DNA from 3 places in the Shewanella sp. ECSMB14102 genome. Region 2 is predicted to be linked to each of the others. Evidence: predicted binding sites of a transcription regulator. Region 2 holds the regulator's gene; each other region holds the start of a gene.
The links. Region 2 encodes MetJ, which represses methionine synthesis genes. Its sites were predicted from a motif close to TAGACGTCTAGACGTCTA; they were not measured.
Positions count from the first base shown of each region.

Region 1: metE (5-methyltetrahydropteroyltriglutamate--homocysteine S-methyltransferase) is a predicted target of MetJ. The motif match lies at 2,604-2,621, and genes of this name have one in related genera.
Region 3: metH (methionine synthase) is a predicted target of MetJ. The motif match lies at 2,482-2,499, and genes of this name have one in related genera.

Region 1 covers NZ_JWGX01000051.1:27,811-34,261, forward strand. Annotated here, with positions in the region: gene RC73_RS15885 (hypothetical protein) at 1-183, shown strand, start outside; gene metE (5-methyltetrahydropteroyltriglutamate--homocysteine S-methyltransferase) at 258-2,528, opposite strand; gene RC73_RS15895 (LysR family transcriptional regulator) at 2,694-3,596, shown strand; gene RC73_RS15900 (HDOD domain-containing protein) at 3,645-4,367, opposite strand; gene RC73_RS15905 (GDSL-type esterase/lipase family protein) at 4,513-5,133, opposite strand; gene RC73_RS15910 (TonB-dependent receptor) at 5,242-6,451, opposite strand, start outside.
Region 2 covers NZ_JWGX01000009.1:84,629-91,079, forward strand. Annotated here, with positions in the region: gene RC73_RS04590 (bifunctional aspartate kinase/homoserine dehydrogenase II) at 1-1,011, opposite strand, end outside; gene metB (cystathionine gamma-synthase) at 1,028-2,188, opposite strand; gene metJ (met regulon transcriptional regulator MetJ) at 2,404-2,718, shown strand; gene RC73_RS04605 (sulfite exporter TauE/SafE family protein) at 2,794-3,537, shown strand; gene traF (conjugal transfer protein TraF) at 3,545-4,738, opposite strand; gene nrfD (NrfD/PsrC family molybdoenzyme membrane anchor subunit) at 4,895-5,839, opposite strand; gene RC73_RS04620 (4Fe-4S dicluster domain-containing protein) at 5,836-6,408, opposite strand; gene phsA (thiosulfate reductase PhsA) at 6,421-6,451, opposite strand, start outside.
Region 3 covers NZ_JWGX01000019.1:93,383-99,833, forward strand. Annotated here, with positions in the region: gene metH (methionine synthase) at 1-2,332, opposite strand, end outside; gene RC73_RS08105 (histidine phosphatase family protein) at 2,576-3,361, shown strand; cobalamin riboswitch at 3,430-3,566, shown strand; gene RC73_RS08110 (ABC transporter ATP-binding protein) at 3,666-4,607, shown strand; gene RC73_RS08115 (FecCD family ABC transporter permease) at 4,604-5,674, shown strand; gene cobT (nicotinate-nucleotide--dimethylbenzimidazole phosphoribosyltransferase) at 5,692-6,451, shown strand, end outside.

The sequences.
Region 1 (6,451 bases), on a different contig from region 2:
GTTCTTGTAGGGTTAATGATCATCTTTATGATGCTGGTCTGTCTGGTGTCTTTGGGGTTGGGTATTGGTGGCCTGGTACAAAAAGAGCGGCAGAAAATCTTCGCCATTCTGGGCACAATCTTTTCAAGCTTGATCATCATGGGCACTGTGGGCCTGATGATACTGGGAATAAGCATGAGTTGAATCTTTACCGCGTTGAAGTCAATCAACATCAGGGGCGCATTGCGCCCCTGACTGTTATTAACCACAGAATTTTATCACCCGAGTCGACGTCGCAACTCCCTGGTGGCATCAACCATGTTCTTTAAAGCCGGCTCAACTTCCTCCCAATTACGGGTCTTCAAGCCGCAATCCGGGTTAACCCAGAGCTGGCGCAGAGGAATTTTCTGCGCCGCCTTTTCAATCAGGCTCACCATGGCCTCCACTGTTGGAATGTTGGGGGAGTGAATATCGTAAACCCCGGGGCCGATTTCATTGGGATAGTCAAAGTCTTCAAAGGCATTCAACAACTCCATCCGTGAGCGCGATGTTTCTATGGTGATCACATCGGCATCCATGGCGGCAATTGCGGCAATAGTGTCGTTGAATTCGCTGTAGCACATATGGGTGTGAATTTGGGTCTCGTCCCTGACCCCGGCGGCGCTGAGCTTGAAGGCGGCCACAGCCCAATCGAGATAATGGGCCCAATCGCTGCGTTTAAGCGGCAAACCTTCCCTAAAAGCCGGCTCATCAATCTGAATAATGCCTATGCCCGCCTGCTCCAATGCCACCACTTCATCGCGTATCGCCAGAGCCAACTGAGTCGCTATCTGTTCGCGGCTGATATCCTCGCGGGCAAAGGACCAATGCAATAGGGTCACAGGCCCGGTCAGCATGCCTTTCACCGGTCTATCGGTTAGACTCTGGGCATACTCGGCCCACTCGACTGTCATCGCCTTGGGACGGGTCACATCGGCATAGATCAGCGGCGGCTTAACGCAACGGGAACCATAACTCTGCACCCAGCCATGTTTGGTAAAACCTACGCCGTCGAGCTGTTCACCAAAGTATTCCACCATGTCGTTGCGCTCGGCTTCACCGTGTACCAGCACATCTATTCCCAGCTTGAGCTGACGTTCTATGGTATCCCGGGTCACCTGTTGCAGTTGCTCTGTGTATACCGTATCGTCCAACTCCCCCTTGCGCCAGCGGCTACGCAGGTTACGAATGGCCGCCGTCTGCGGGAATGAACCTATGGTAGTCGTCGGCAACAAAGGCAGCTTGAACCTGGCCTGCTGGGCTTGTCTGCGCACCTCAAACTCATGGTTTCGGTCGTAATCAGCCGCAATCAAGGCATCAATTCTGGCACTGAGCGGTTGATTACGCCCCTGCGCCCTGGCCGCGCGCCGACTCCGGCAACGGGTGACCACGGCTTTGGCATTTTCAGTCTCAGGCGCCTCCAAAAGCGCCTTGAGCTCCTGCAACTCGGTGAGTTTTTGCCGGGCAAAGGCCAGTAAGCTCTTGAGCTCGGGCGCCAGCGCGGTTTCCACCTCAAGATCCACCGGGGTATGCAACAGGGAGCAGGAAGTAGCGAGCCAGAGCCGGTCTCCCAGATCCCGTGCCAGTGGCGCCAACTGCTCGGCCACAAGATCCAGATCGGCGGCCCAGACGTTACGGCCGTTGATCACCCCAACCGACAACACCTGCTCGGGTGCCAATGCACCAGCAAAGGCCTGCAACTGCTCGGGCGCCGTTACCAGATCCAGGTGAATACCCGCCACCGGCAGTGCCGACAACAGACTTTGATGGTGGGCGACAGTGCCGTAATAGGTTGCCAGCAACAGCTTGAACGGCGCCGACTTGAACACGCCGTAGGCCTGATTAAAGGCCTGCTGCCAGTTGTCATCCAGCTCAAGTGCCAGCGCAGGTTCATCCAATTGCACCCATTCAACGCCTTGGGCGGCAAATCGGGCCAGAATGGTTTGATAACATTCCAGCAGCGCCGGCAGCAGTGTCAAACGGTCGAACTCTGAACCCACTGTTTTGGACAGATACAGGAAAGTGACCGGCCCCAAGAGTATCGGCTTGGCGGTGTGGCCCAACGCCTGAGCCTCGGTCACCTCTTCAAACAACTGTTCCCAGGCGATATCGAAGCGTTGATCTTCGCTGAGCTCAGGCACCAGATAATGGTAGTTGGTGTTGAAGTACTTGGTCATTTCAGACGCCGGCGCATGCTTGCCACTGGGCGCTCGGCCACGGGCAATCCGGAACAGGGTATCGAGATTGACAGCGCCGCCATCACTGTGACGCTCTGGGATAACCCCCAGAGTCGCACTCAGGGTCAGTACCTGATCATAGTAAGCAAAATCGCCGACCGGTAACAGCTCCACCCCGGCATCAGCCTGCCACTGCCAATGGGTGCGCCTAAGCTCATTGGCAACGCTTTCTAATTCGGCCACGCTGGACTCACCACGCCAATACTTCTCCAAAGCAAACTTGAGTTCACGTCGACGCCCGATACGGGGAAAGCCAAGACTGTTTAATCGCATAATGTATACCATCCTTTATAAAACATGCGGCAAATGACTGATGACGCCGGAATACAACAAATAAACATGGGCGTCTGGACGTCTAGAAGTTTATTGTGTTAGTCTCAACACAGGCAACCGAATTGAATTCAAGGGCAACATGAGCGGCATTCATGTGGAGAGGAAATGATAGAACTGAGACACCTTCGTACTCTGATAGCACTGAAAGAAAGTGGCAGTCTGGCCGGCGCGGCGAAGAAACGTTTTGTCACCCAGTCGGCACTGTCGCACCAAATTAAAGAGCTGGAGACCCGGATTAACTCCCAGGTATTTGTCCGCAAAAGCAAACCTCTGACCTTCACGCTTGAAGGTAGTCGTCTGCTGACCCTGGCAGAAGAGATATTACCTCGGGTACAGGAAACCGAATTTGTACTCAAGCGAGGCCTATCAGGAAACTGCGGCCCCTTGAAGGTGGGTATTGAGTGCCACAGCTGCTTTCGCTGGTTAATGCCTGTGATGGAAGCCTTTCATCAGTCTTATCCGGATGCCAATCTGGATCTCTCCAGCCGCCACCTGTTCGACTCACTCAATGCACTGGAAACCGGTGAGCTGGATATAGTGCTAACCTCAGATCCTGTACCCGGCCATGCCCTTGCCTACCAGCATCTGTTTGATTTTGAGGTGAGACTGGTGATGGCCAAAGATCACCCGCTGGCAGGCAACAGCTATATTCTGCCGCAGCAACTGGCCGGGGAAGCTATCATCAGTTATCCGGTACCGCTGGAAAGGCTGGATATTTTCCGTCACTTCCTCGAACCGGCCGGGGTGGTGCCTGGCCCACAAAAACGCTGCGATCTCACCAATGTATTGCTGCAACGCATCGCCTGTAAAGAAGGGGTAGCGGCCTTACCCAGTTGGTCACTGACCGAAGCCCAGGGCTTGAGCCTGACCTCGGTGAAACTGGGGCAGGAAGGCCTGAAACGGCCGCTGTTCGGTGCCTACCGCCGCGACAGCAGCAATAGAGTGCAACTGCAAAGGCTGCTGGAATTGATTGCCAAAGAGGGATTACAGCGTCAGGACAGACACTGACTGAGCGGCTGCCACCGTCCCTTAAAGGCGGCGGCAGTCACAAAGCATCTAGAGAGGATTCAGCAGCAGACCGCGCTGGGACAATACCCTTCTCAGTACCAGTCCGGGCGAATTGGGATCCCGGGTCTGTCTCAGGTTATGAGCAACCATAAACTCGCTTTGCAGCTCATCATCCAACCCCAGAGATTCAAAGGCTTCCACCGTCAGCGTCTGCTGCTGGGTATCTATTAATGTCTTGATAATGCCCAGCGGAAAGCATTGCTCGGCTTCGGCGTTGAGATAAGCAAACGCTGTCAGGGCTATTATCTGACCGAATACGCTGAATAGTGCCAGAGTCTGCACTTCGTCCGCGTCTATCTGTACCCCTTGCATCTGATGCAAACTGTCCACAGATTCGATCGCCACTGACTCGGTCAAACGCCAATAGCCTTGTACCAGCTTGCGATATGGCTGCGGCAATTCATCGAGCCGCTCCTTAAGATAGAAACTAAAGGCATAACGGTAGATATTGACCTGTCCAAGGCGCACCAAGGCATCCTTGAGGCTGCGGTTGGGCTGGACTGAAGGTGAGAGCGCGTTATTGCTGCGCCACAGCAAATGGGCTGCCAGCGCGGGATCGGTCGCGACAATATCGATCACATTGCGGATATCACCATCGGCAATAATAGCCTTCTTAAGCGGGATCAGGATGCCGCGGCGCCCTATCACCTGCTCTTCGTTGGCAATAATGGCACGCACTTGAGTAAAAACCTGCTGCTCAAGATCTGTCATGTGATTCTTTAAACCTGCTGTTATTTATTATGAAGGCACTATTGCCATTTATTATGGCAGAGAATTTACCCACAAAACGCCCACCAGGGTCAAGTTCAATCGATAATTAGCCCGCTTTTTGCTAAATAGAATCAAAAAAGTAGCATCAAAAAGCGCCCGCCTCCTGCAGCTTGGAGAAGATGATTTGTGCCAAACGTAAATAACCCTGTTGATTAAGATGTACATTATCTGACTTGAGCTCGTTTGAACGCAAAAGCTCAGATAGAGTATCCTCCAGCAATATGGCACCGTGCTTGTCGGCCAGTTCGGCATATAAAGGCAGAGGTGACAGCAACAGACTCTTTTGCGGCACAGCCAGCAGCACTACCGGAATTTGCCGCTCTTTGGCCTCAAGTAACATGGTCTCAATGTTTTGCGCCAATTGCGCCTGGCTGCGACCGCGGAGAATATCGTTACCGCCTTCAAGCAAAATAAGCAGATCCGGCTCGGTTTCATCCAGCAGCGCCGGCAAACGCTCAAGCCCGGCAGCCGATTGCTCACCGGAAATCCCGGCGTTGATCACCTCACAACGGCACAACTCAGCCAGACGGCTGGGATAATCATGCCCGGCCTTGGCACCCACGCCTTGGGTCAGGCTGTCACCGAAGGCCAGCAGTTTGCCATTACTGCCGATATAAGCCAGCTTGGGTTCTGAGCACGCCAGCAAAAACAGCGACAACAGGGCTATAACCCCGCCTCTCAAACCATACCTAAAATCAGCTTTCATATTTCGACTCTTGCCTCCTTGTCGGTGCTCGAAAAGGCCCAGGTTCTAAACTACAACCGATAGAAATACGGGCAGAAAAAAGCCGGGAAACCCCGGCTTTCTATGCTATCAGAAGCGATAGCTGACGCTGAATCTCAGCGCCCGTCCGCTTCCTGAGTAATAACCATCGCCCCAGGTACTGAAATAACCTGAGCTGGCATATTGCTTGTCAAACAGGTTGTCGACCCTCAGGCTGGCAAGCCAGGCATCACGGCTGTAGTTGAGGGCGATATTTCCCAGCCAGTAGCTGTCCAGTTTATCGTGCTGATTGCCATTGTCACCTTCCATATATCTGTCACCCAAATACTGGCCCTCGACAAATAGCTGCCAGTGCTGACCAAAGTCCACACTGGTGTAGACACGCCCTGAATGCTCGGCCACCCAGGAGAGAGATTTGCCTTTGTTGGCGCCTTCAGTAAATTCGGCATCGATATAGTTGTACTCAAGTCCCAACTGCAGCATCTCATTGAGCTGCCAGTCCCAGTCGAGGCTGGCGCCATAACGACGGGAAGCATCGGCATTGACGTTGGCACCGGGGAAAGCGCCGCCGATAGGCATATCGGCACTGGGATCAAAGACAATTTCATCTTCCAGCGACAGCCGGTACAGGTTCAGACGCAGGCTCTGGTTGCTCAAGGTCCAATCCCAGCCGGCTTCAATGGAACGGCCGGTCTGCGGCTTGAGGCCGACGACCGTTGGCGGCGTATAAGCTTGCTCATCGACCTTGGCGAAACGGAAGCTCTCATCACCGCGAAGATAAAATCTGTGGCCTTCCAGCGGCCGATAGTTGAGCCCCAACTCGAGCGCGTGAGCGTCTTCATCCAGATCTATGCCATTGGGATAAACTTTACCATCCTTGAGTTCATCCTTGACCTTGGCATAGCGCCCACCCACCACATAGCTCAGGCTGCTGGTCAGTGGCACATTGGCCTGTAGATAGGTGCTGGTCATGGTTTGGGTATTGCTGCGCTGCATATAACTGAGATCGAACTCGGTTTCACCCCGTTGAATATCTGCACCTATGACTATGCTCAGCTCACCATTGCGGGTCTGATAACGCCCAAGCGCCTTGGGGTTGAATTCCAACAACGAGCGCTCATTCCGACCTGGGCTGCCATAGCTGACGCTGGACACTAGAGTGTCACTGTAGTTAAGGTCCGCAACCAAAGCCCAGTTGGCGTGCACCTGGCGCTGAATATGAGCACGCCAGGCGGAAGTCATCTCATGGTTGTAATCCCCCGGCGTCGATGTCGCCTGGCGAGGATCGACCTCAAACTGT
Region 2 (6,451 bases):
GGCCAGCGGAGTCAAACCCGCCTCATTGAGCGCATCAAGCGTCTGAGTCTGAGCCTGGGTGCCATTGAACTCCAGGCTCAAGAGTGACACCTGATTGAGATTGGTCACCACTGGGGCGCTTGCGGCATCACTCTTGGGGGCTATCAGGGTGAAGTCGGTATGCGAGGCGTAGCTCGAACGCACCGCCAGGCTGACCTCGGTATCAAACAGCGGCTGCAACGTACGGCAATGCAGTACCGGGGAGCCAAGCCGCGCCAGGCGGTCGGCCTCAGCCAGCGACATACTGCTCAGCAACCTGGCATCGGCAATCTTGTTGGGATCGGCATTGAACACCCCTTCGACATCTGTCCAGATAGTCACCCTGTCGATATCGGCCAGGCTGGCTATCAGGGTGGCACTGAAGTCGGAGCCGTTGCGACCAAGCAACAGAGTTTCGCCTTGGCTATTGGCGCAGATAAAGCCGGTGATCACCAGACGCTCATCGGGATGCTCGGCCAGCAGCCGCTGCACCCTTTCACGGGACTCATCGAGGCGAATCCTGGGCACTGCGCCCTCATCGGCAATCAACAAACTGCGGGCATCCACATGGGAAGCGGCAACACCGGACTCCCGCAGCAGCGCCGCCATCAGTCTGGCCGACCAGCGTTCACCGAAACCCACCACCTGATTGCATTGGTATTCGCTGAGTTCAGGCAAAGACAATAAACTGGCCAGTTGCGCCTTATCTGTAGACAGACGCTCCCGCAGTTGACGTGCCTGTTCATTGCCCAGCAGCTGTTCAATCAGATTCTGCTGATAGCCGACAAGCTCCTGTAGCTCCTCCTGCCACAGAGCGCCCGACTCCTTCAGGTTCAACAGTTTATAGAGAAAATTAGTACTCTTGCCGGCGGCGGAAACCACTACAAGATCATCGGCATGACCATGGGTCAGCAAAATATGGGCGACCCGTCGGTAGCAATCGGCATCGGCGAGACTGGAACCGCCAAACTTATGTAGGTGACAACGTGCCATCTCAAGCTCCTTCAATTCAACAGTTTGCGGCTGCCGCCAATCCGGCGGCGATATCGTCTAGCAGATCCCGGCTATCTTCTATGCCCACAGACAAGCGAATAAGCGTGTCTTTAATACCGGCTTCGGCGCGAGCCTCACTCGTCATGGCTCTGTGGGTCATGGTGGCGGGCACGGCCACCAGGCTCTCAACCCCTCCCAGGCTCTCGGCCACGGAAAACAGCCTGAGCGCGCCGAGGAAGGCAACCACCTGCGTCTCATCGCCCTTGAGTTCAAAACTCAGCATAGCGCCAAAGCCACTCTGCTGCCTGGCGGCAATCTCATGACCAGGGTGACTCTTAAGCCCCGGATAATAAACTTTGTCTACCACCGGGCTCTGGCTCAGCAGCGCCACTATGCGCTCGGCATTGGCCTGATGCTCGCGGATCCTCAGCGCCAGAGTACGCAGGCCTCGCAGGGTCAAGTAGCTATCGAAGGCGCCACCGCTCAGCCCAAGCGTGTTGGACCACCAGTGCAGCTGCTCTGCCAGTTCGGGATCTTTGGCAATCACGGCGCCGCCCACCACATCGCTGTGGCCATTGATGTATTTAGTGGTCGAGTGCACCACTATGTCGGCCCCCAACAGTAAAGGCTGTTGCAGCGCCGGCGATAAAAAGGTGTTGTCGGCCACCACCAATGCGCCCTGCTGGTGGGCCGCCTCGGCAATGGCGGTGATATCCACAACCCGCAGCAGCGGATTAGATGGCGTCTCGAGCCACACCATGCGCGGCTTTTGCGCCAGGGCAGCGGCGAGTGCTTGCGGGTCGGTTTGATCCAAAACCTGCAAACGAAACTGGCCCTTGGCGGCCAGATGGGTGAACAGCCTATAGCTACCGCCATAACAGTCATGGGGCACCAACAAGAGGTCATCCGGCCCCAGCAGGTTGACCACCAGAGTAATGGCCGCCATGCCGGTCGCTGTGATTGCCGCACTGCAGCCCTGTTCCAGCTCCCCCAAGGCATCCCCCAGAATGGAGCGGGTAGGATTACCCGAGCGGCTATAATCAAAGGCTCTTGGCTGAGTGTGCCCCTCAAAGGCATAGTTGGTCGACAGATAGATGGGTGGCACCACGGCCCCGTGCTGGCTGTCTGATTCGATGCCCTGCCGGACCGCTGTGGTTGCTAATCGCCGCTCTGTCATAATCGACTCCTGAATGCTGAGGTTCGACACCATAAAGATGTCTGGACGTCTAAATCTAACCAATGACTATCCAGCCGTCAATAGGCATCAAGACGTTTGGACGTCCAAATGTATGGATTTCTGTTCATATTGCACAGATTTTGCAGGCAATCATTTGACTGTATCCTGTAAGGGTTTAAAATCTGCTGCGAATTAGTGAGATCACAGGTGAATCAATGACTGAATGGAATGGCGAATACATCAGCCCTTATGCCGAACACGGCAAGAAGAATGAGCAAGTGAAAAAAATCACTGTCTCTATTCCGTTGAAGGTACTGAAAGTATTGACCGATGAGCGCACCCGGCGCCAGGTAAACAACCTGCGGCACGCCACAAACAGCGAACTGTTGTGCGAAGCCTTCCTGCATGCCTATACCGGCCAGCCACTGCCCAATGATGAGGATTTGTCCAAAGACAAACCCGACAGCATCCCGGAAGAAGCCAAACGCATGATGGATGCCATGGGCATTGAATGGGAAGACATGGAATAAGTGTCTTATTCCTCTGAATTATCTTATTGTTGAACAAGGATCGCTGCGCGATCCTTTTCTTTTGGGAGCTTGCGAATGCTGTCATTGATAGATCCCGTCACCCTGTTGCTGGCATCCCTGATCATATTTACCGGCGCCCTGACCCAGTCGCTGATAGGCTTTGGCCTGGCCGTGGTAGCCACACCTTTGCTGTATATCGTCGATCCGGAACTGGTTCCCGTCCCTGTGATTGTGATGGGATTTTCTATCGCCCTGTTGACCTTGATACGCGAACGCGGCCACCTGGAATTCAACGGCTTGCAATATGCCTTGCTGGGACGACTCCCCGGCGGCCTGATTGGTGCCACCCTGTTGTTGCTGGCACCGCAACCGATTATGGGCTTGACCATAGCCCTGATTGTGGCCGTGGCCGTATTTCTCAGCTTCAGAAAATACAGCATTAAGATCAACCGCCTCAGCCTGTTTATTGCCGGGGTATTTTCCGGGATCTTCGGTACCGTGGCGGCCATAGGTGGACCACCTATGGCTCTGCTGCTGGCGGGTAAGGATGCCAGTCAGTTCCGCGCAGCGCTGTCGGCCTTCTTCATCTTCAGCTCCTTGATAGCCTTGATCATTCTCGGCTGTTTTGGCCTCTTGACCCTAAAGCATCTGTGGCTATCGCTGTTGCTGCTGCCTGCGGTATTTATTGGTTTTCTGGTCGCTGGCCGTTTGGTGGGCCGGGTGGATAAAGAGAAGACCCGCAGCTTAACCTTGGCGCTATGCACCCTGAGCGCCCTGTTGCTGACTATCAAGTCAACCCTGGCGCTCATCAACGGTTAAATCGCTGTTAGAAGTGATAGCTGGTTTGCAGCACGCCACCTATGGCATCGTCACTGCCAAACATGCCGGTGAGATCCAGCCGGAAGCTGTTGCCTATGGCGAACCCTGTCCCGAGTGAATAAAGATCGGCGCTGTGATCATTAAGATCCTGGCGATAACCGAGCCGTAAAGCAACCCAGTCAGCAGGCCGGTATTCGCCACCTAAACGCCAATAGCGGCTGCCCTCAAGCTCGGCAAACTTATCGTTGTCGGTAAGATCCAAGTCGCTGCTGAGCGAAAAAGCCGCCCAGTCATAGGCCACCCCGGCGGTAACCATAGGTTTCACCTGATAGGTAAGCTGCACGCCGCCAGCCTCTATGCTGCTTAAGTCCCGCTCGATAAGATTACGTCCGCTGACACCGATAACCAAACCATCCAATGGCTGAAATGCCAGGCCGATATCCAGATTAAAGCCTGTGTCATCACTGCGATAATCATCATCATTGAAATCATCGGCATCGAAGTTGTTGGCGCTGACAGCATAATTAAAACTATCCAACCGTTGCAGCTTGGGGGTGACTCCCACTGTCACCGGCATATTGACGATAGATAGCGGATAGCTCACGGCAACTCCGAGCTCGGAAACCGCCCCGGCCACTACCCGCCCCTGGGAGGTCAAATCTTGGATTTCCGGCGGGTTATTGGGGTCCAGATTATCCAGGGCATCAATATCCGCAGCGGCGATTTCGGCAATCCCCAAGGCATCGAGATAACTCTTGAATACAAAGGCATAGCTAAAACCATCCGAAGGCATGACCAACGCCATATTGATACCGGCACTGACATAGGCGTTGTTGCCCTGCAGCGATTGCAAGTCACCACTGAGGCGCTTGCGGTAGTCATCGATAGCCGCTGTGTCGGCAGCATCTATGGCATTGACCAGAGCGTCATAGTTATCCTGCAAGGCATCAAACTTATCGATCATCTGATCTTTATCTGCGCCATCTGCGCCTATGGTGGGAATAAGTAAACTGAAGTCACTGCTGCGGCGCGAGGGCAAAGCCAGCAGCGCCGGATTGGAAAAGGCCGCCGCCTCACGATTACCGGCCGCCACGGCAACGCCGCCCATGGCATCGGCGCGGGCCTCATAAACATCCTGCCCTGCCAGCGCCAGCGTGCTGGCAAGCCCCGTGGTAAGCAGTGTCAAAAGACTCAGTTTCATCTCATCCCCCTCTTGCTTTTATCTGTAACCAGACGCAAGACGTTAGTTACATGGGTTAAAGATAGTCCAGATCTCAGTGGCACAATGGTATCAAGATACAAAAAAAGCCCGTATCAAATGATACGGGCTGAGGCAAAACAGGTTCAGAGGTGCTTGTTAACCAAGATAGCTCTGACCTGCATAGAGAATGAAGTGTCTAAGTGCCAGCACCCCGGTCAGGCTGCAGCAGGCTACCGCCAGCATGGCGCCCTTGGTGTGGCGGGTACTCGCCGGCAGCAACAACATGGAAAGCAGCGGGATACCAAAACCTATACCCACAACTCCAATCCAGAACACGCTGGCCCAGACGCCACTTGTCAATGATGCCAGCGCTGCCGCCGCTGCACCGCCCTTGAAATAGAGCGCGCAGAACAGCATGAACAGGAACAGGATTTCTGCCGCCATTACCGGCAGTTCCAAACCGTGCATCCGTCCCAGCTGTGGGCAGTGCTTGTCTGTCTTGAACAGCAGCAGCGCCACTACCGCGTTGGCGGCCGCACCGGCCGACAGACCGGACACCAGGAACAGCGCCGGTAATACGGCAGTGTTCAGCATGGGGTAGGCGTTCATGGCGGAGATCAGGAAGCCTGTGTAAGCACCCACGACAATCGCCAGCACAAACAGCAGTACTTCCATAGTCTTGCGAAGGCCAGTCAGTGATTCTGCAATCCCTTTAAGAAAGCCCAGACCCCAGCTACCGAGATCATCTTTCAGCACGACCAGCGCATAGGCAAAGGTCAGCGGAATATAGGCCAGCAGCGCCAACACCCCGATGGACATCACAGATGTCAGGTTGTAGTTGATCAGGATCAGCCAGAAGTGGAACGGCTTGGTCAGGTCAAACACCAGACACAGCATCCCCAAACAGATAGCCACTGGCGCTATCAAGGCTGCCGCCTTGAGAATACCGCTGTCACCCTCTGTCTTGTTTTGCACCCAACGCAGCCCGATCCCAATCAGCAGACTACCCGCCGACAACCCAGCCAAGAAGAGGTAAACCGCTATGACCCAGTTCCAGGTTACAGGGTCGTATTGTGTCATATCGCCCCAAGTATTGTTCATGATTGGATCCCCCCTCTCTTGACAGGAATACGGTAGATTCTGGGTTTAGTACCCAGATGGGTCTTGTCCTGATAAGTCACGCGGGTGTTGAGCAGAGTCGCCACCTCGCTGCCGGCCTCGTTGGCATCACCAAACACCAGGGCATCGGTAGGACATACGGTCACACAGGCGGGTTGTTCGCCGCGAGCCAGACGTGTGTCCTTACAGAAGTTGCACTTGTCGGCCACCTTGGTCTCCGGGTTCATAAAGCGTACTTTGTAGGGGCAAGCTGCCACACAGTACATACAGCCGACACATTTCTCTGCCTTGATGGAAATAATGCCGTCCTCGCCCACATAAGCCGCCCCGGTAGGACAGACCTTGACGCAAGGGGCATCTTCACACTGCTGACAGGACACCCTGTGATACTTGAAGTGCAGATGCGGCGCATCACCGAATGGGCCTTCTACCCGTACCTGCAGGCGGGTTACGCTCTCAGGTACACCGTTTTCGCTGCGGCAGGCGACGTTACAGGCCTGACAGCCGATGCACTTATTCTCGTCGTGCACCATCACATATCTTTTAGTCATCTTCGCCTCCCCTTATGCCTTTTCCAGCTTCACACCTGTGGTG
Region 3 (6,451 bases), on a different contig from region 2:
CCCCGACTATGTTCTTGCCTATGTCGTGAACATCGCCCTTGACCGTGACCATCAGCACCTTGCCGTTGCTCTGGCCTTCGACTTTTTCGGCTTCGATATAGGGATTGAGATAGGCGACCGCCTTTTTCATCACCCGGGCGGACTTGACCACTTGCGGCAAAAACATCTTACCGGCGCCAAAGAGATCGCCCACCACGTTCATGCCGTCCATCAGCGGGCCTTCAATCACATCCAGCGGCCGCTTGGCCTGCAGGCGCGCTTCTTCGGTGTCGGCGTCTATGTACTCGGTGATCCCTTTCACCAACGCGTGTTCCAGGCGTTTGTTGACCGGCAACTTGCGCCATTCGAGATCTTCTTTCTTGCCTGCGCCGCCCGGGCCACCTCGATACTTCTCGGCGACTTCGAGCAGCTGCTCTGTGTTACTGGAGTCGGCAACCGGGCAGGGCAGGTTGAGCACCACGGCCTCTACCTTCTGCTTCAGCTCAGGGTCGATATCATCATAGATGGCCAACTGACCGGCGTTGACTATGCCCATATCCATCCCCGCCTTGATGGCGTGATAGAGGAACACGGCATGAATGGCTTCCCGCACCGGGTTGTTGCCGCGGAAGGAGAAAGAAACGTTGGACACCCCGCCGGAAATCATCGCATGGGGCAGGTTGGCCTTGATATCTGCAATGGCGCCGATAAAGTCCACCGCATAGTTATCGTGCTCCTCTATGCCGGTGGCGATGGCGAAGATATTGGGGTCGAAGATAATATCTTCCGGCGGGAAGCCCACCTTATCCACCAGCACCCGGTAGGCGCGGGTACAGATCTCGGTTTTGCGCTCCCGAGTGTCGGCCTGGCCCTGTTCGTCGAAGGCCATGATGATGGCGGCGGCGCCGTAGCGCTTCACCAGTTTGGCCTGTTCAATAAACTTGGCCTCGCCCTCTTTGAGGGAGATGGAGTTGACTATTCCCTTGCCCTGAATGCACTTGAGCCCGGCCTCAATCACCTCCCACTTGGAGGAGTCGATCATCACAGGCACCTTGCTGATATCCGGCTCTGAGGCGATAAGGTTGAGGAATTTCTGCATCATCTCGACCCCGTCGAGCATACCCTCATCCATGTTGATATCTATGATCTGGGCGCCGTTTTCTACCTGGTCACGGGCCACCTCCAGCGCGGTTTCGTACTGGCCTTCTTTGATTAACTTGAGAAACCGGGCCGAGCCGGTGACATTGGTGCGCTCGCCCACATTCACAAACAGGCTGTTTGCATCTATGGTCAGGGGTTCCAGTCCGGAGAGGCGACATGCTACCGGCAGCTCAGGCAGCGGCCTTGGTGCATGAAGGCTAACAGCTTCAGAAATCGCCTTGATATGCGCAGGCGTGGTGCCGCAGCAGCCGCCGACAATATTGAGCAGCCCCTCTTCGGCCCAGGGGCCTATCACGCTTGCCATCTCTGCCGGAGTCTCGTCATAGCCGCCGAATTCATTGGGCAGGCCGGCATTGGGGTGCGCCGAGACAAAGCACTCGCTGATACGGGAAAGCTCCTCGACATAGGGCCGCAGTTCTTTCGGGCCCAGGGCGCAGTTGAGGCCTATACTCAGCGGCTTGATATGTCTGAGAGAATGGTAAAAGGCCTCTGTGGTTTGCCCTGTCAGGGTGCGGCCCGAGGCATCGGTAATGGTGCCGGAAATCATCACCGGCAACTTTTGGTCCAGTTTCTCGAACACATTTTCGATGGCAAACAACGCCGCCTTGGCATTGAGAGTATCGAAGATGGTTTCCACCAGGATGATGTCGGCGCCACCGGCGATCAGCGCCTCGGTGGATTCGCTGTAGGCCAACACAAGATCGTCGAAATGTATGTTGCGAAAGCCGGGGTCATTCACATCCGGGCTGATGGAGCAGGTGCGGTTGGTGGGGCCGAGCACCCCGGCCACATAGCGGGGAATACCGCTGGCGGCGGCCACTTCATCGGCCACTTCGCGGGCGATTCTGGCGCCTTGGTAATTGATCTCCGCCGCCAGGCTCTGCATCTCATAGTCGGCCATGGCAATGGTGGTGGCGTTGAAGGTGTTGGTTTCTATGATGTCGGCACCGGCCAGCAGGTATTCCCTGTGAATGGTCTTGATGATCTCGCTCTGGGTCAGTACCAGCAGATCATTGTTGCCTTTGACATCGCAATGCCAATCTTTGAAGCGCTCGCCGCGGTAATCGGCTTCTTCCAGCTTGTAGTCCTGGATCATGGTGCCCATGGCGCCATCTAAAATCAGGATCCGCTCTTTGAGGGTCTGTTTGAGCTTGAACTCTGTCTGGCTTGGGGAGTGCTGGGAAGTCGCCATAGGGTTACCTTTCATACCTGTCTTATTGCTGTTTTACATTCGCGGATGTTTGGCATCCGCGACATCATCTCTGCCGACCTGACGCCCGGGACACTATCTGGCATGATAGCCAAAGGCGTGTGTGGGCGCGGAAAGTTATTTTGGACATTTATACGTATAGACGTCCATAATATACGGATTCCGGCGGCCTGCGGCAAGGTTAAATTGGCCCGGTAACCACCGGGACTCTGACGGGAGAGGTGTGTGGCTGAACATAGGCAACTGAATATCTATCTGCTGCGGCACGGTGAATGTGAAGGCGGCGAGATTATCCGCGGCCGCAGTGATGTGGCCCTGAGCGATGAGGGCAAAGCGCAGATGTGGCGTAGCTGGCGGGCTATCAGTAGTGAGCTGGAGCAGTTGCCGAGTGCGCCCGAACGCCTGGCGCTGCTGAGTTCTCCGGCCCTGCGTTGCCAGGCCTTTGCCGCCGAGCTCAAGGCCGATATGCCCGACTATTTCCCGGCGCCGCTGCAGCAGCATGACTGGCTCTGGGAGCTGGACTTCGGTGACTGGGACGGCATGAAGGTGGCGAGTGTCTATCAGCAGCATAGCGAGGCGGCCGAAGCCTTCTGGCGTGACCCAGTGGCCAATACTCCGCCGGGCGGGGAATCGCTGCCAGCCTTTCGTAGCCGGGTGTTGGATGGCTGGCAGACTATGGTGCAGCGCTGGCTTGCGAGAGAGGTTAGTTGTTCCGAAAGCTCTGATTCAAGAGACTCTGGTTCAAAAGGCTCTGGTTCAAAAGGCTCTGGTTCTTCAGCAAGCGCCGATGCGGCACTGATCTTGACTCACAGCGGGGTTATCCGGCTGCTGCTGGCCGAGATTTTGCTGCCGGGGCAGATGCCGCCTGCGGCAGTGTTCAACGCCTTGGAGCTACCTTATGCGGCCTGGGTCAGAATAACCCTCTATGCCAGCCGTGATGCCAGCGGTGATGCCAGCGGTGAAAATGACCAGGAATGGCAGTGTTTCTGCAAGCTCCACTGGCCGCAATAGTGCTGCGCTATTGCGCCGGGCAATTGTGCCGGGCGATAAAACCGGGATAATAACCCCAAATGGCCGCCAAGTGCGGCAGCAGCCAGGGTGTTGGCGCCTTTGCAGGTGAACCAACCCAGGGAACCGGGAAAGCCCGGACTGTGCCCGCAACTGTGAGTCGCCTTTGGCGACGAGTCAGGAGACCTGCCCAGGCTGATAAATCAAACCAGAAACCCGGGCGGGTAAACCGGGGGAGCGAATAGATGATTCTTCCACTGCAGCCTGAGCCTTCTGCTGGTCACAGGCTCAATGTCGGGGGGCGGTTATGAGCCTGGCACTCAAGGTGCAACAGCTTAGCTGGCTTCCCGGTGGTCACAGCGTATTGGCCGATGTGGGTTTTGAGCTGCCAAGTGGCAAGATGCTCGGGCTCATAGGCCCCAATGGTGCCGGTAAGTCGAGCCTGCTGCGCTGCCTCTATCGTTATATCCGCCCGGATAGCGGCCAGATCCAGCTGTTTGGTCAGGATATCCATAGCTTGTCAGCCAAAGCCTTCGCCAAAGAGGTGGCTGTGGTGCTGCAGGATACCCCGGCCCAGTTGGCACTGGATCTGACTCAATTAGTGGCCATGGGACTGACTCCCCACAAGGGTTTGTTTGATATGCCATCGGCGGCCGACAAGGCCCAGGTGCAGGCGGCATTGGCGCAGGTCGGGTTGCAGCACAAGGCCGCAGAGCCTTTCGCGCAGCTTTCCGGCGGAGAGAAGCAAAGGGCCTTGATTGCCCGCGCCATAGTGCAGCGCCCCAAGCTTTTGATCCTGGACGAGCCCACCAATCATCTGGATATCCGCTATCAGATCCAGATCCTCGAGCTGGTGCGCAGCCTGGGGGTCACGGTGATCGCCTCGATTCACGATCTCAATTTGGCCTCGGCCCTGTGTGACGAACTCTTGCTGCTGGATAACGGCCGCCGTATTGCCCACGGCTCGCCCCAGAGCGTATTGACCGAAGACAGAATTGCCGGTGTCTTCGGTGTTTGCTGCCAGGTGGGAAAGCATCCGCAGTTGGGAAGGCCGCTGATCCACTACTTTTACGGCTATCAGTCGCCAGAGCCTGGTCACGGCAAGGCTGTAAGCTCGGCGGCGCTCGCCAGTGGCGAGGTTCAAGGCGCTGCGATAGTCGAGCCAATGGCAGGGCCTGCCTCGGCCGAAACCTGTGTTGCTCACAAGGAAACTGACCGGCGCCCACGCTCGGTGGGAGGTGGCGCATGAATGCTTCCGTGGCCGCACCGGGGCGCTCGCTTATCGGCTGGTTTCTCAGGCCCTTGCCCAGACTTTACTGGTGCTGGCTGCTGTTGCTGCTCGGCACTGTGTTGACACCCTTGGCCGCCGCCGGTTTTGGCGCCGCCGATATCAGCCTCTTCGATGTGGCAAGAGTGATTGGCAAACACCTGCTGGGCGTGGGTGAGCCTTCTGCCATCAGCGAGCGTATCGTCTGGGATCTGCGCCTGCCGCGTATCTTGCTGGCCTTTATCGCCGGCAGCGGTCTGGCATTGTCGGGTTATGTATTGCAGGCGGTGACCCGCAACCCGTTGGCCGATCCTTACCTGTTCGGTATCAGCTCGGGCGCCAGCTTCGGCGCGGTGGTCTCGGTCGCCCTGGCGACCGGCCTTGGGCTGAGTTCGGCCATCTCCGGGATATCGCTGCCGCTGGGAGCCTTTATCGGTGCCAGTTTGGCTGTGCTCATGGTACTGCTGCTCGCGGGCAGGAATATCGGCAACCAGATAGAGAGAATGTTGCTCTCCGGGGTCGCCATCTCCTTTATGTTCAGCGCCCTCACCAGTTTGATCTTGTATTTTTCCACCCCGCAGGCCACCACCTCCTTGCTGTTTTGGAGTCTGGGCAGTTTTGCCCGTGCCAGTTGGGATGGGCTTGGACTGCCCACTCTGGTGGTGCTGGCGGCCTTGCTGGTGATCCTGGCCTTCAAGCGCCAGGTGCTGGCGATGCTTGCCGGTGATGAAACCGCTCACACTCTGGGGATCAGGGTGCAAAGGCTCAGGGTTTCCATGCTGCTGTTATGCTCGCTTATTACCGCCACTCTGGTGGCCCACTGCGGCGGGATAGGTTTTGTGGGGCTGATGGTGCCTCATATTGTCAGGTTGTTGCTGCCGGGGCAGCATCCCATGGTGCTGACGGCACTGGCGGGCGGCCTGTTTATGGTTTGGGTCGATGTGCTGGCTCGCAGCATACTGCCCACCCAAGAGCTGCCGGTGGGGGTGATCACCTCGGCCATCGGCAGTCTGTTTTTCCTGATGGTGCTGCGTAAACGCGGCCAATAACGATAAGAGAGGGAAGGATGTACCAGGTTGCAGCAATCAATCACGCGCTGGATGACGCGATTCAGGCCCGCATAGACAACAAGACCAAACCCCTGGGCGCTTTGGGTGAGCTGGAGGCTTTGGCGCTGCAGTTGGGGCGCATTCAGCTCGGTTCCGCCACTGATGAGTTAGTCATCCGCCGCCCCGTGATGCTGGTGTTTGCCGCCGACCATGGTATTGCCGCGGCCGGGGTGTCGATTGCTCCCAGCGAGGTGACCACCCAAATGGTGCTTAACTTTGTTGCCGGCGGCGCCGCCATCAATGTGTTTTGTCGCCAGACCGGCTTCGAGCTGGAGGTGATTGACTGCGGCATTCTCAGCCCCTTGGGGATCCCCGAGGTTACAGAGCAGCGTCTGGGCGCCGGTACCGGGCCTATCCACAAACGCGCCGCTATGACTCTGGGCGCTGTGCGTCAAGGGTTTGCCATGGCGCGCACCTTGGTAAAACGCCATATCGATGCCGGCAGCAACCTGCTGGCGCTGGGGGAGATGGGAATAGGCAACACCTCTTCTGCCGCCGCCGTGATGGCTGCTCTGACAGGCTTGCCTGTGAGTGAATGTGTTGGCCGCGGCACCGGCATAGATGCCGCGACGCTTAAGCGCAAATGCCTGCTGATAGAGCAGGCACTGCTGCTGCACCACTGCGAGCTGACCGAGCCACTCAGTATCCTCGCCTGCCTCGGAGGCTTTGAAATAGTGCAGATGACAGGGGCCATGTTGGCGGCGGCCGAATTTGGCG